2 regions of the Spirosoma humi genome follow, and region 1 is predicted to be linked to the other one. Evidence: riboswitches for the same ligand, from Rfam matches in the RefSeq annotation. Region 1 holds a riboswitch; the other holds the start of a gene.

The links. Region 1 has a riboswitch for cobalamin ahead of ACYU8Y_RS10300 (TonB-dependent receptor plug domain-containing protein). Riboswitches for the same ligand answer to the same signal wherever they lie in the genome.
Region 2: it holds a riboswitch for cobalamin, as region 1 does, so the genes downstream of both, metE (5-methyltetrahydropteroyltriglutamate--homocysteine S-methyltransferase) here and ACYU8Y_RS10300 (TonB-dependent receptor plug domain-containing protein) in region 1, are expected to answer to the same signal.

The regions. Positions count from the first base shown of each region.
Region 1 is NZ_BAAHBR010000008.1:388,412-393,954, reverse strand. It holds gene ACYU8Y_RS10315 (gluconate 2-dehydrogenase subunit 3 family protein) at 1-48, opposite strand, end outside; gene ACYU8Y_RS10310 (Dph6-related ATP pyrophosphatase) at 231-968, opposite strand; gene ACYU8Y_RS10305 (YncE family protein) at 965-2,017, opposite strand; gene ACYU8Y_RS10300 (TonB-dependent receptor plug domain-containing protein) at 2,014-3,963, opposite strand; cobalamin riboswitch at 4,054-4,262, opposite strand; gene ACYU8Y_RS10295 (M16 family metallopeptidase) at 4,327-5,543, opposite strand, start outside.
Region 2 is NZ_BAAHBR010000008.1:588,837-594,379, forward strand. It holds gene ACYU8Y_RS11145 (NAD(P)/FAD-dependent oxidoreductase) at 1-444, opposite strand, end outside; gene ACYU8Y_RS11150 (antibiotic biosynthesis monooxygenase family protein) at 544-861, shown strand; gene ACYU8Y_RS11155 (cation diffusion facilitator family transporter) at 948-1,874, opposite strand; gene ACYU8Y_RS11160 (hypothetical protein) at 1,817-2,104, opposite strand; cobalamin riboswitch at 2,395-2,612, shown strand; gene metE (5-methyltetrahydropteroyltriglutamate--homocysteine S-methyltransferase) at 2,770-5,127, shown strand; gene ACYU8Y_RS11170 (PAS domain-containing protein) at 5,179-5,543, shown strand, end outside.

The DNA.
Region 1 (5,543 bases):
CCCGCCCATCAATAAGGCCGCTTGTTGTATGGCTTCTCTACGTTTCATAAAGTGATGAATACTGTTTGGGTTATATAAGGACCCAGCTGGTAAAATTTCCTCTAATAATATGAAAATAAAGTCACAACACGAAGGCTTTGGCCGAGTTTAATGGAAAGTTAAAAGGCGTGCCACGATTCAGAACCGTAGCACGCCTTTTAATCTATTCTGCATTTTTGACTTGACCTGACTTATGGGTTGGGAATCAGATCCTGATACCAGAAGCCAGTATCCCAGCGGGCTTCAGAATCGGGCTGATCGGTAGGTGAGTCGGTGCCGCCGGAGCGGGTGTAGGTCCGGTGAACAATGTCGCCTTTTGTGAAGGGAACGGGGCTGGAAAAAATAGGCCCATCATATACAAAAGAATGATACTCGCCATTTTCGCCACACGGGTCGACCGTTTTGGGTAGTTCTTTCAGCAAATCCAGATCGAGTTCCTGGCCGACGAATTCAGCGCTTAATTGCTTTTCATTCACGCAAACAAGCACGGCCCGAAAACCCAGATCGACGAACGCATGAACCAGCTCGGTCGTGTTTCGCTGCCAGAGCGGGAACTCACCCAATAAGCCAACCCGCTGCAACTGCCTTTCCCGATAGGCGCGAAGGTCTTCCAGAAAAATGTCGCCAAAAATGGAATGCGTACTTCCCTGTTGTCTCAGCTCCAGCAGTTCCTTATGCATCTGAGCGTCGTACTCGTCCATGGAGACATCGCCTGCCAACCGGAGTAACCGCAGTGGAATCCCCAATCGATCGGCCTGAGCCACCATCAACTCGGTTCGAACACCGTGCATGCTTACCCGGCCATACGCATCGTTGACACTCGTCAACAACGTTTGCACGGCCCACCGACCCGATTGGAGACTATGATACAGGGCGAGGGCCGAATCTTTGCCCCCGCTCCAGTTCATAATGGCCCGCTGTCGGCTCATCGGAAATAAAATCCTGACGGCGCAATTTCAGCCTTCACCGAATCGACCAAAGCACCAGACGATTCGTAGCGCAGTACATAACCGGCCTGTGTATAAAGGAGCGGAGATTGGCTGCCGTATAAACGTCCTGTTTGTGGATCAACACCCAAGGCACTGAATGAGCGAGCGATCACCTGGCTACCGGATGCTGTCGTTGCGTCAATACCTATCCGGTATGTTTTACCGCTCAATGTGTAGTAGAAGGATTTTTTATCGGGGCTGATCGTAACAGAACCGGGAGTAGCAGCAAATGTCAATCGTTTGGCAACTACCCGATCCGATGGGTTAATTTGGACGAGATCTTTGCCGGCCTGTATCCATAGCTTGCCGTTTGCATCAAGCGCAATAGGCTCGGGCGTTGATCCAAAGGCAATGCGTTGTTTTTCCGTATCGGTATTCAGATCAATAACCAGCAGCGTTTGATCACCGCTGTACGTGTTGCTTCCGACGAAGGCTTCTGAACCGGCAACTACCATTTTTTCAACCGCTTTAACGGCCGGAATCTTCTTGATAAGTGCATTTGTGTTCAGGTCAATAACGGCAATGTAGCCGGGGTCTTTGTAGAAGGCGTTTCCGGAGCCGGAAACGTCCCAGCAACTAACGTAGGCCTTGTTAGGACCAGCTGCAATCACCTGGCGCGGGTTTTCAATATCGGGCGTTTTCAGGGTAGCGCGGGACTTGAACGTACCTCCCTCCACAATTTCAACCTTATCCTGCGCGGCAGAGCTGTTGTCGATCAAAATAAGTCCTTTCCCGTTCACTTCGGTATAGCCCTGAACGCCACCACTCGGCAATAAAGAGGGATTAGCGGCTTGTAAAATATTGGTAGCAACCGTATTACCTACGCGTGGCAAAAAGGAAACCGTTCCGTTGTTGCTGAAGAAGTTACCCGCGTTCAGTATATATACGCCCGATTCGTATGGTGTTGGTTCAGGATCGGAGGTTTTACAATTCCAGACGCTTAAGGCCAGCAAGCTAAGCGCAATGCCTTTTGTTACTTGGTATTTCATGATTTATTAGATGGAAAATTGATAATGAGATTGAGGGCCCAGTTACGACCGGGTAACGCGTTTCGCTTAATGCTGAATGACAGCGTATCGAATAGGTTGTTGACCTGCCCCTGCACCCGAACAGGTACCGGACCGAGTTTGGTGGTCGTTTCGAGGAGAACGTTTGTTAAGGTGACTCCCTGAAAAAACTGGCTGTTGTCGAAGGTAATGTACCGGAGGGAACTGGCCTGTGTTTGCACCGACAGCCGTGTTTGCCCCCGCTGCACATAAGCATTGAGCGTTCCGGTATGAATGGGCACGTAAACCAGTTGCTTCCCGATCACGTCCTCTGCATATGTGTCATACGCCCGCTCCTGCGAAGAACGCGTTAGCGCATAGCCTATCCGCAAACCAGCCCGCCAGCCTTTGTGCGCATACGCGATCGAGGTGGTTAGTTCGCCCCCGCGGGCCACAACCAGTTGTAAATTCTCGACATGGTAGTTGGTCGTTGGGTTCCAATATGTCCAGTTGTCTACCCGATTGTGGTAGACCCTTGCTTCAGCCGCAACGTTGAGTCGTTCATTGAATACAAAGGTTGAGGCCAGACCGGCCTCCAGATTGAATCCACTTTCGGGCAACAGATTAGGATTGCCCAAATCGGCCCAGTACCGTTCGTTGAGCGTTGGCACTCGATAACTTCGACTGATTGCTCCTTTGGCCGTTAAGCCAAATGCAGGACGCTGCACGATGCGATATTCAGCGCCAAGTGAGGGAGTAACGGGTGGGTTGAAGCGTGTAACGAAAGCCTGCCGTACATTAGCCGATACCAGCCATCGGTTGGTCTGCAATCGAAGCAATGCATACAAATCTCCCCGATCTTCTTCGATCAATGGACTTACGTAGCCATCGGTCCGGGTGCGGTAATGCGACCACTCGCCCCCTACCCGAAGGTTGAGCGATAGATTGGCTTTAGCGGGCGTCAAGGCGAACTCCCGCTCGGCACGGGCAATGAACCGGTCGGTCTGGGTATGACTGGGCAACGCGAAGTTGCTTTTGGCATAATCCAGAATATCGTGCGTCCAGCCAAGGCGCAGGGTTAGATGGCTGGTTTCGTAGGTAGTCAGAAATCGGGCCGATTGTGTGCGCGTCTGTTCGCGGGCAATGGTGTCTTGCGGAGCCAGAATCAGGTCGTTGTCCGTTAGCCACACGTTGACGGATACTTGACGCCCACTCTTGTGTAGGAAATATACATCCTGAACGAGGCCCCGTTGCGCGGTTGTTGATCGCTCCAGGAAGTAGTTCCTGCGTTCTGCCGATGGATACGCATTATTGAACTGGTTTCGATAGGCGAACGTCTTCCCTGACATTCTCCAGGCAGTTCCCAACCTCGTACCATAGCGTACACCTAACTGAGTCTGGTTGTTCTGAAAACTGGCCAGTTGATGACCAAACGTTACGTGTATACCCGGTTGCCAAACGGGGCTACTTCCCAGCAGCACACTCCCGCCCACGGCATCTGAACCGACGACGCTAGCCGACGAACCATATTGAACCGCTAATCGATCGAAACCCGCTACGGGTAGCGTCGAGAAATCAGTCTGACCAAGATTGGGCTGGTTGATGTTGATACCATTCCAAAGAACGGCGGTATGATTGGCCGATGTTCCCCGGAAAGATACCGTCGCCAATTGGCCGGGACCATAACTTTTAAATGCCATGGGCGTGTTCAACGCCAGTAAATCCGTCAATGAGCCAAAGCGAAACTGCAATAGCGTTGCCGAATCGATTCGCTGAAGTTTCTGACCGGCCAAAAACCGCTCGGGCGCAATGGCTCGTACGGTAACGGCCGATAAAGACACAGTCGTTGCCGACCGCGCCAACGAATCGATCTGCGCGATACTAGCCTGACTGACCAGCAAGCCGGCCAACAGTGTACTAATCCACCAGCGAAGGGTGTTCTGTTTCAAGTGTATACTGCGAATGAGTGCCTGGAACCGTTGGGCCGTCCAACTGGTGGCCCACTAGCACGCGATTGGGGCGTTTCCTCCGAACGCCAGAACAACGGATGGTTTACGGCAGGTCTCCTGGCTTGTCTCGTCGGTTCTTACCTTCCCACGCTGAGAATCAGCGCAGTGGTTACGTAGATTGAACCGATTTTCTAAAGACTTACAGTTGCGGGGACAGCATTGGTCTTACACCAACTTCCCTTTTAAGCCTTGCAGGCTGCTACGAAGCAGCATCAGGCACCGAAAACTCAGGGGCAAAGGTAGGGTATTTTGTGGAATAAGTAATGTGGATCGCACGGGCACTCGTGCGATCCACATTACGGGTTAAAAACCTTCGGCTTTAATCTCTTTCTCTGTAACGGTGCCGTATTTTTTCACTTTATCCCGAATGGTTTCGGCTTTACCGATCAGCACAAACTGGAGCTTGTCTTTCGGAAAATACTGGTCGATTATCTGGCGGGTTTTGGCAACCGTAAGCCCATCGACGTTCTTCTGGAAGTTATTGATAAACGACTCGTCGAATCCAAGACTAAACATATCGGTCAGCAAGTTGGCTAACTCACTGGCCGACTCGTACCTCGGCGGGAAATCGGCCTTAACGTAGTTTTTGGCAGATGACAGCGTTTTTTCATCGATACCGGTCCGATGTAAACTATCGAGTACCTGCAAAGCCATATCGATTGCCTGGGTAGTGGTACTGACTTTTGTAAAAGTCGAAATGGCAAAGGTGCCGCTCTTCCGAAACGTACTGAATCGGCTATTCGCGCCATAGGTCAGACCCGAATTTACCCGCAGGGCATCATTCAGCCAAGAGGTGAAGCGCCCGCCCAGGATCGTATTGACAACCGTCACAGGAATGAAATCGGGGTTATTTTGGGTGATGCCTTTTCCGCCAATCAAAAACGTTGTTTCGCGGGCATCGTCTTTATTGACCAGCAACACCCGACTTTTATCGAACATAACCGTCGGGTCCGTTAAGACCGGTGACGTTGCCGCGGCCGTTTTCCAGTTGCCGAATAAGTCGGTAATCCGCTTTTTCATAGCCGCCGTATTGAAGTCACCGACGATGGCAATAGCCCCCCGGTCGGTGGTAAAGTTTTTCTGATAAAACTGCCGGGCGTCGCTGGCGGAAACGGCCGATACGGACGCAGGCGTACCCGTGAGCGGGTTGGCGTACGGATGGCCTTCAAACACAAACTTGTTGAAGTAAGAGCCAACCACCCCCCTTGGGCTTTCTTTTTGCTGAGTCAACTGGAGCAGTTGCCGCTGTTTGTATTTGTCGAATTCAGCCTGATCGAAGGTGGGCTTTGTGATCACATCCTGGATAATATCAAATAATAAATCCTGATCCTTGACCGCAAACGACGAAGTCAGCTTAGCCACTTCTTTACCAGCATACGTATCTACGCTGGCTCCCACGTATTCAATTTTTTCTTCCAGTTGGGCCTTCGTGTATTTCGAACTGCCAAACAGCAAAGCCTCCGCCGTCATGTTGGCCAGGCCATACCGGCTGCCATCCTGCACCGCACCGGCATCGAATA
Region 2 (5,543 bases), 200 kb from region 1:
CAGTCGCTGTCCAGCCACTTCGTAGCCGTGGCAATAGGGGCAGTGTAGTACGGAACGGCCCCAACATTCGGCAAATCCGGGAATGGGTGGCATCAGATCCTCGACACCGGTTGCCAGAATTAGTTTTCGGGCCTTAATTTGTTGACCTCCGGCGGTTTCGACGGTGAAGACATCCGGGTCTGCAGACGCTTTGATAGCCAAATCGGAAAGAAACGAAACGGAAGGATAACGGATTACCTGTTCCCGGGCGATGGCCGTAATATTGGCTGGCGTCTCTCCATCTCGGGTCAGAAAATTATGGGAGTGGGGCGTCTGCCGATTGCAGGGTTTACCGCCGTCGATCACGAGCACCTTTCGTAACGAGCGCCCTAATGTCATGGCTGCACTCAGACCCGCGTAACTACCACCTACGATGACTACATCAACAAGAAGATCCTTTTCCATAATGGCTTATTAATCTTTACGCAAAGATAAAACACTATTCCTTACATGCAACATTGTTGCATGTAAGGAATAGTGTCAGCAATGAATTATCTTCGTCCAATGATTGCTGCAACACCAGATACACCTTATTACGCCGTCATCTTCACCTCCATCCGCACGGATTTCGAGGAGGGATACGCGGATATGGCCAGGCGGATGGTCGAGATGGCTCATGAGCAGCCCGGTTTTCTCGGTGTCGAATCAGCCCGAACAGAAATTGGTATCACCGTATCTTACTGGGAAAGCCCGGAGTCGATCCGGGCGTGGAAGCAGGTTTTCGATCACCGGATTGCCCAACAAATAGGCCGTGAACGCTGGTACGAAAGCTACAAAGTTCGCGTGTGCAAAGTAGAGCGGGATTATGGCTTTGAGTTGTAATCTCTTCTGTACTAAAAGGGAGTTATTCCGTGGGGCGTGTCTTCACGCCCCACGGAAATGCTACAAACGAGTTCGCAAGCGGAGCATTAACAGGTTTCCGTTTCACAGTCATCTTTCGTCGATATCTCCGTTTCGAGGGTAGCGTGGCTGATTTTCTGATGTTCGAGCCGGTGGCGGGCATCGTGTTTGAGGGCGGCAATCTGCGAATCGGAGAGGCCCGGCTGCAGCACAAGGTGAGCCGTTAAGGCGTTTTCGGTGGTACTCATCGCCCACACGTGTACATGGTGTACATCCTGCACACCCGCTACGGCCCGTAGGTCGGCCAGCACAGTGGGCAGATCAATATCCGTAGGGACGCCATCCATCGAAAGCCGGAGGCTATCTGTCAGCAAACGCCAGGTCGAACCCATAATCACGGCAGCCACTAGAATACCGATAACCGGATCGAGCCAGGTCCAGCCGGTATAATTAATAACGACACCGGAAACCACAACACCCAGCGATACCAGCGCATCGGTTGCCAGGTGTAGGTAAGCCCCTTTTACATTCAAATCATGCTCTTTATCCCGAAAAAACAGCATGGCTGATGCGGCATTGACCAGCATCCCTAGCCCCGCAACCCACGCTACGGCTCCACCCGCCACCGGCTCAGGATGCCGGAACCGACTGATGCTTTCCCATAAAATGGCCCCGATGGTGATCAGTAGAATAACGGCGTTCGTGAGCGATGCCAGTACCGTACTTTTTCGGAAACCATACGTAAAACTCGGTGTCTGCCGAACCCGTGCCAGCCGAAAGGCAAGCAGTGACAGCAACAGACTGGCCACATCGCTCAGGTTGTGGCCCGCGTCGGCAACGAGAGCGAGCGAATTGTAATAAAATCCGAGAGCGAACTCCACAACGACGTAAACCGCGTTCAGAATGGCCCCGATAATCAGCGCCCGGTTTATGGACGTCAATACGGTAGGGCCGTGGTGATGGCCTGTGTGGTCGTGATTATGATCGTGAGCCATAAGTATAGGTACAATTTAATGCCGCCGTTGCTAATTCGCCCGTTGGTTGGCGCGTAAATATCCGTAACAAAATTCGGTTGGTTAATGGAGTCATTTCCCAACGGTTCGAAACGGGAATGGCGTACATCCAGAATGTTTTGAAAATTAATGAAAACACGCCCGTTCATGGATATACCAAAGCTCCATTTGCGTTCAACCATGTCGTACGGAAAAACAAGGACAGGTGCCACAGGGGTAGAACGGATTACAGGGGGCTTTGTGTTCGTGCTCATCGTTGAAGTGTAAGTACCCGCTGTTTGGGCGATCTTATCCGTATGCGCTTGGTATTCGGTATCCGGGCAGGGGAGACCTGTCAGGATCAGTAGCCCCAAAAGATAAACTACACCGGTCATCTCGGCAGAAGTAAACGCGATTCAATACAACAGGGAGTCAACAACAGAAACGAGCGGGTGCTTTTATGAGACTGTTTTCTTGTTTTTGCCAACCTAATCCGGTTAGTTTGTCCCAACGTTCTTTGTTTTCCGTCAAACAAGCTAATGGTTTTCCTGAGAGTTTCAGGAAATGAAAAAGGAATCGTGTGAGAATCACGAGCAGACGTTGCTACTGTCAGTGACCATTTAGAAAAGGGTTTGCCCTCGATGTCCATTGTTACGTTAGCCGGATTACCGGCCAGATGTGATGAGAAGGACGGCAGATACCGTCACAAGCCAGGAGACTTGCCTTTAGCTTTGCTGATTACGCCCACACGCAATTGGGTTTATCAAGATTGACCCCTCTTTCTTCTGCTCCTCCCCGGGGCTGGAGGTGGTGTGTCGTGTTGGTAAATTTCTGAGAAAGTGGTAGGCGTATGGAGTTCGGCATCGAACGCGATCAACCATTTTACCCAATTAACAACATGATCGCACACAATCTCGGCTATCCACGAATCGGTAGCCACCGCGAACTCAAAAAGGCCTGTGAACAATTCTGGGCCAGTAAAATCACCCATCAGCAGCTTCAGGAAACCGCCCGGCAAATCCGGCGCGACAACTGGCTGACCCAACAGCAGGCTGGCATTACGCTGGTTCCCTGCAACGACTTCTCGTTCTACGATCAGGTACTGGATATGTCCCTGACCGTTGGCGCTATCCCAAACCGGTTTCGCCCGCTGCTCGATCAGGTCAACGCGGCTCAGCCTGGTGCGGGCCAACCTGATGCCCGTCAGTTAAGTCTGTACTTCGCCATGGCGCGGGGGTATCAGGAGAACGGGCTGGATCTAAAAGCGATGGAAATGACCAAATGGTTCGATACGAACTATCATTACATCGTGCCGGAGTTTTCGGCCGATCAGTCGTTTGCCCTGCTTTCAGAAAAGGTCTTTGCCGAGTTTGACGAGGCCAGACAAACGCTGAACACAACGCCAAAACCCGTTTTGCTGGGGCCGGTGTCTTATCTGTTGCTGGGTAAGGAAAAGGAAACCGGCTTCGATCGGCTGGATCTGCTGAATCGCCTGGTGCCTGTATATGAACAGATACTGACGCGTTTGCAGGCGCAGGGTGCCGAATGGATTCAATTCGATGAGCCGTGCCTGGCGCTGGATCTGACCGCGCAGCAACAGGAAGCGTTTGCTACGACATACAGTCGATTGCGCCAGCAATTTCCGGCGCTGAAATTTTTGCTGGCCTCTTATTTCGAATGTTACGGCAGCAACCTGAATCTGGCTACGCAACTGCCAGTCGATGCCCTTCACCTCGATCTGGTACGCTGCCCGAATCAACTGGAGGATATTCTGCAAACCGATTTCGTTCATCTGCAAACCCACCTCTCGCTGGGTTTGGTTGATGGGCGAAACATCTGGATCAATAATCTGGAACAGTCGCTGGCAACGATTCGGCGGGCTGTTCAGGCGTTAGGGTCGGAGCGTATCCTGATTGCGCCCTCCTGTTCGTTGTTGCACGTTCCCTGCGATCTACAGGCCGAAACCAGTGAGCAGGGACTCCGGCCCGACATCAGGCAATGGCTGGCGTTTGCCCGTCAGAAGCTGGACGAAGTTGCCACGCTGACGACGCTGTTTCTGTCACCGGATAATGCCAGTGCAACAGAAGCCCTAAGGGCAAATAAACAGGCATTGGTCGCCCGTCGGGAATCGGATTTGATCAACCGACCGGCTGTGCAAACCCGGTTAAGCCAGCTGACCGAGCAGGATGCGCAGCGGCAGGGCGTTTTCGCCAGTCGCCAGCGGGTACAGCACGAACGACTGCAATTGCCCCTCTTTCCGACCACAACCATTGGGTCATTTCCGCAGACGGACGCCGTTCGGGCCAACCGGGCTAAGTTCAAAAAAGGTGAGAAAACACTCGCCGAGTATGAAGATTTTATTCGCACCGAAACGGAACAGGCTATCCGCTGGCAGGAGGAAGTTGGTCTGGATGTACTGGTTCATGGCGAGTTCGAGCGCAACGACATGGTGGAATACTTTGGCGAACTGCTCGATGGCTTTGCGTTCAGTGAGAATGGCTGGGTGCAGAGTTACGGGTCGCGCTGTGTGAAGCCTCCCATTATTTACGGTGACGTACGCCGACCCGCCCCCATGACCGTGCGTTGGGCTGAGTTTGCCCAGTCGCTAACGCCCAAACCGGTGAAAGGAATGCTCACTGGCCCCGTCACCATTTTACAATGGTCATTCGTGCGGGACGATCAGCCCCGGCGGGATACCTGCCTGCAAATTGCACTGGCTATTCATGACGAGGTAGTTGACCTGGAGAAAGCCGGTATTGGTGTTATTCAGATCGACGAACCAGCTTTGCGAGAAGGATTGCCCTTGCGCCGGGAGAACTGGGATACCTACCTGAGCTGGGCTGTTAAGGCGTTCCGGGTAGCGGCTTCGGGCGCGCAGGATGCTACCCAGATTCATACCCACATGTGCTATGCGGAATTCAACGATATTATCGGTGCCATTGCCGATCTGGATGCCGACGTGATCACGATTGAAACCTCCCGGTCGCAGATGGAGTTGCTGAATGCGTTTTCCCGGTTTGCCTATCCAAATGAAATCGGGCCCGGTGTATACGACATCCATAGTCCCCGTGTACCGACCGTGACTGAAATGGTTGAGTTACTCCAGAAGGCCACAAACGTGCTACCCGCCCGTAATTTGTGGGTGAATCCGGACTGCGGTTTGAAGACGCGCCGATGGCCGGAAACGACTGAAGCGTTAAAAAACATGGTGAAAGCTGCCCAAAACGCCCGCGAATTAGTTATGGAGTCAGTATAATAAATAAAGGTCTTCTGCTGTTAGTCGGCAGAAGACCTTATTTTCGCCACTATGAACTTCTGCGGACCATACGACAAACAACTCGCGGCCCAGTATCGGCCATCCTTGTGTACGCCCCTGCTGGCCGGTTGGGAGTTCAGACCGCGCCCGACTTTATTTGCGGGAGATGCCGGATGGCGATCCCTGGCGAAAGCGCAGGACTGGGTATTGACGGCCCCCGTCCGTCACGATCTTTTAAGCGATAGATGGACGGTTGTCGTTACCGATATGGATCAGGTAATTCAGTATGTGAACTCGGGTTTTGAGAAAATGACGGGTTACGCACACCATGAAGCCATAGGTCGCAAGCCCAGTTTTTTGCAGGGTGAGTCTACGTCGCCCAGGGTTCGTCAACGGATTCGGGAAGCTATTCAGGA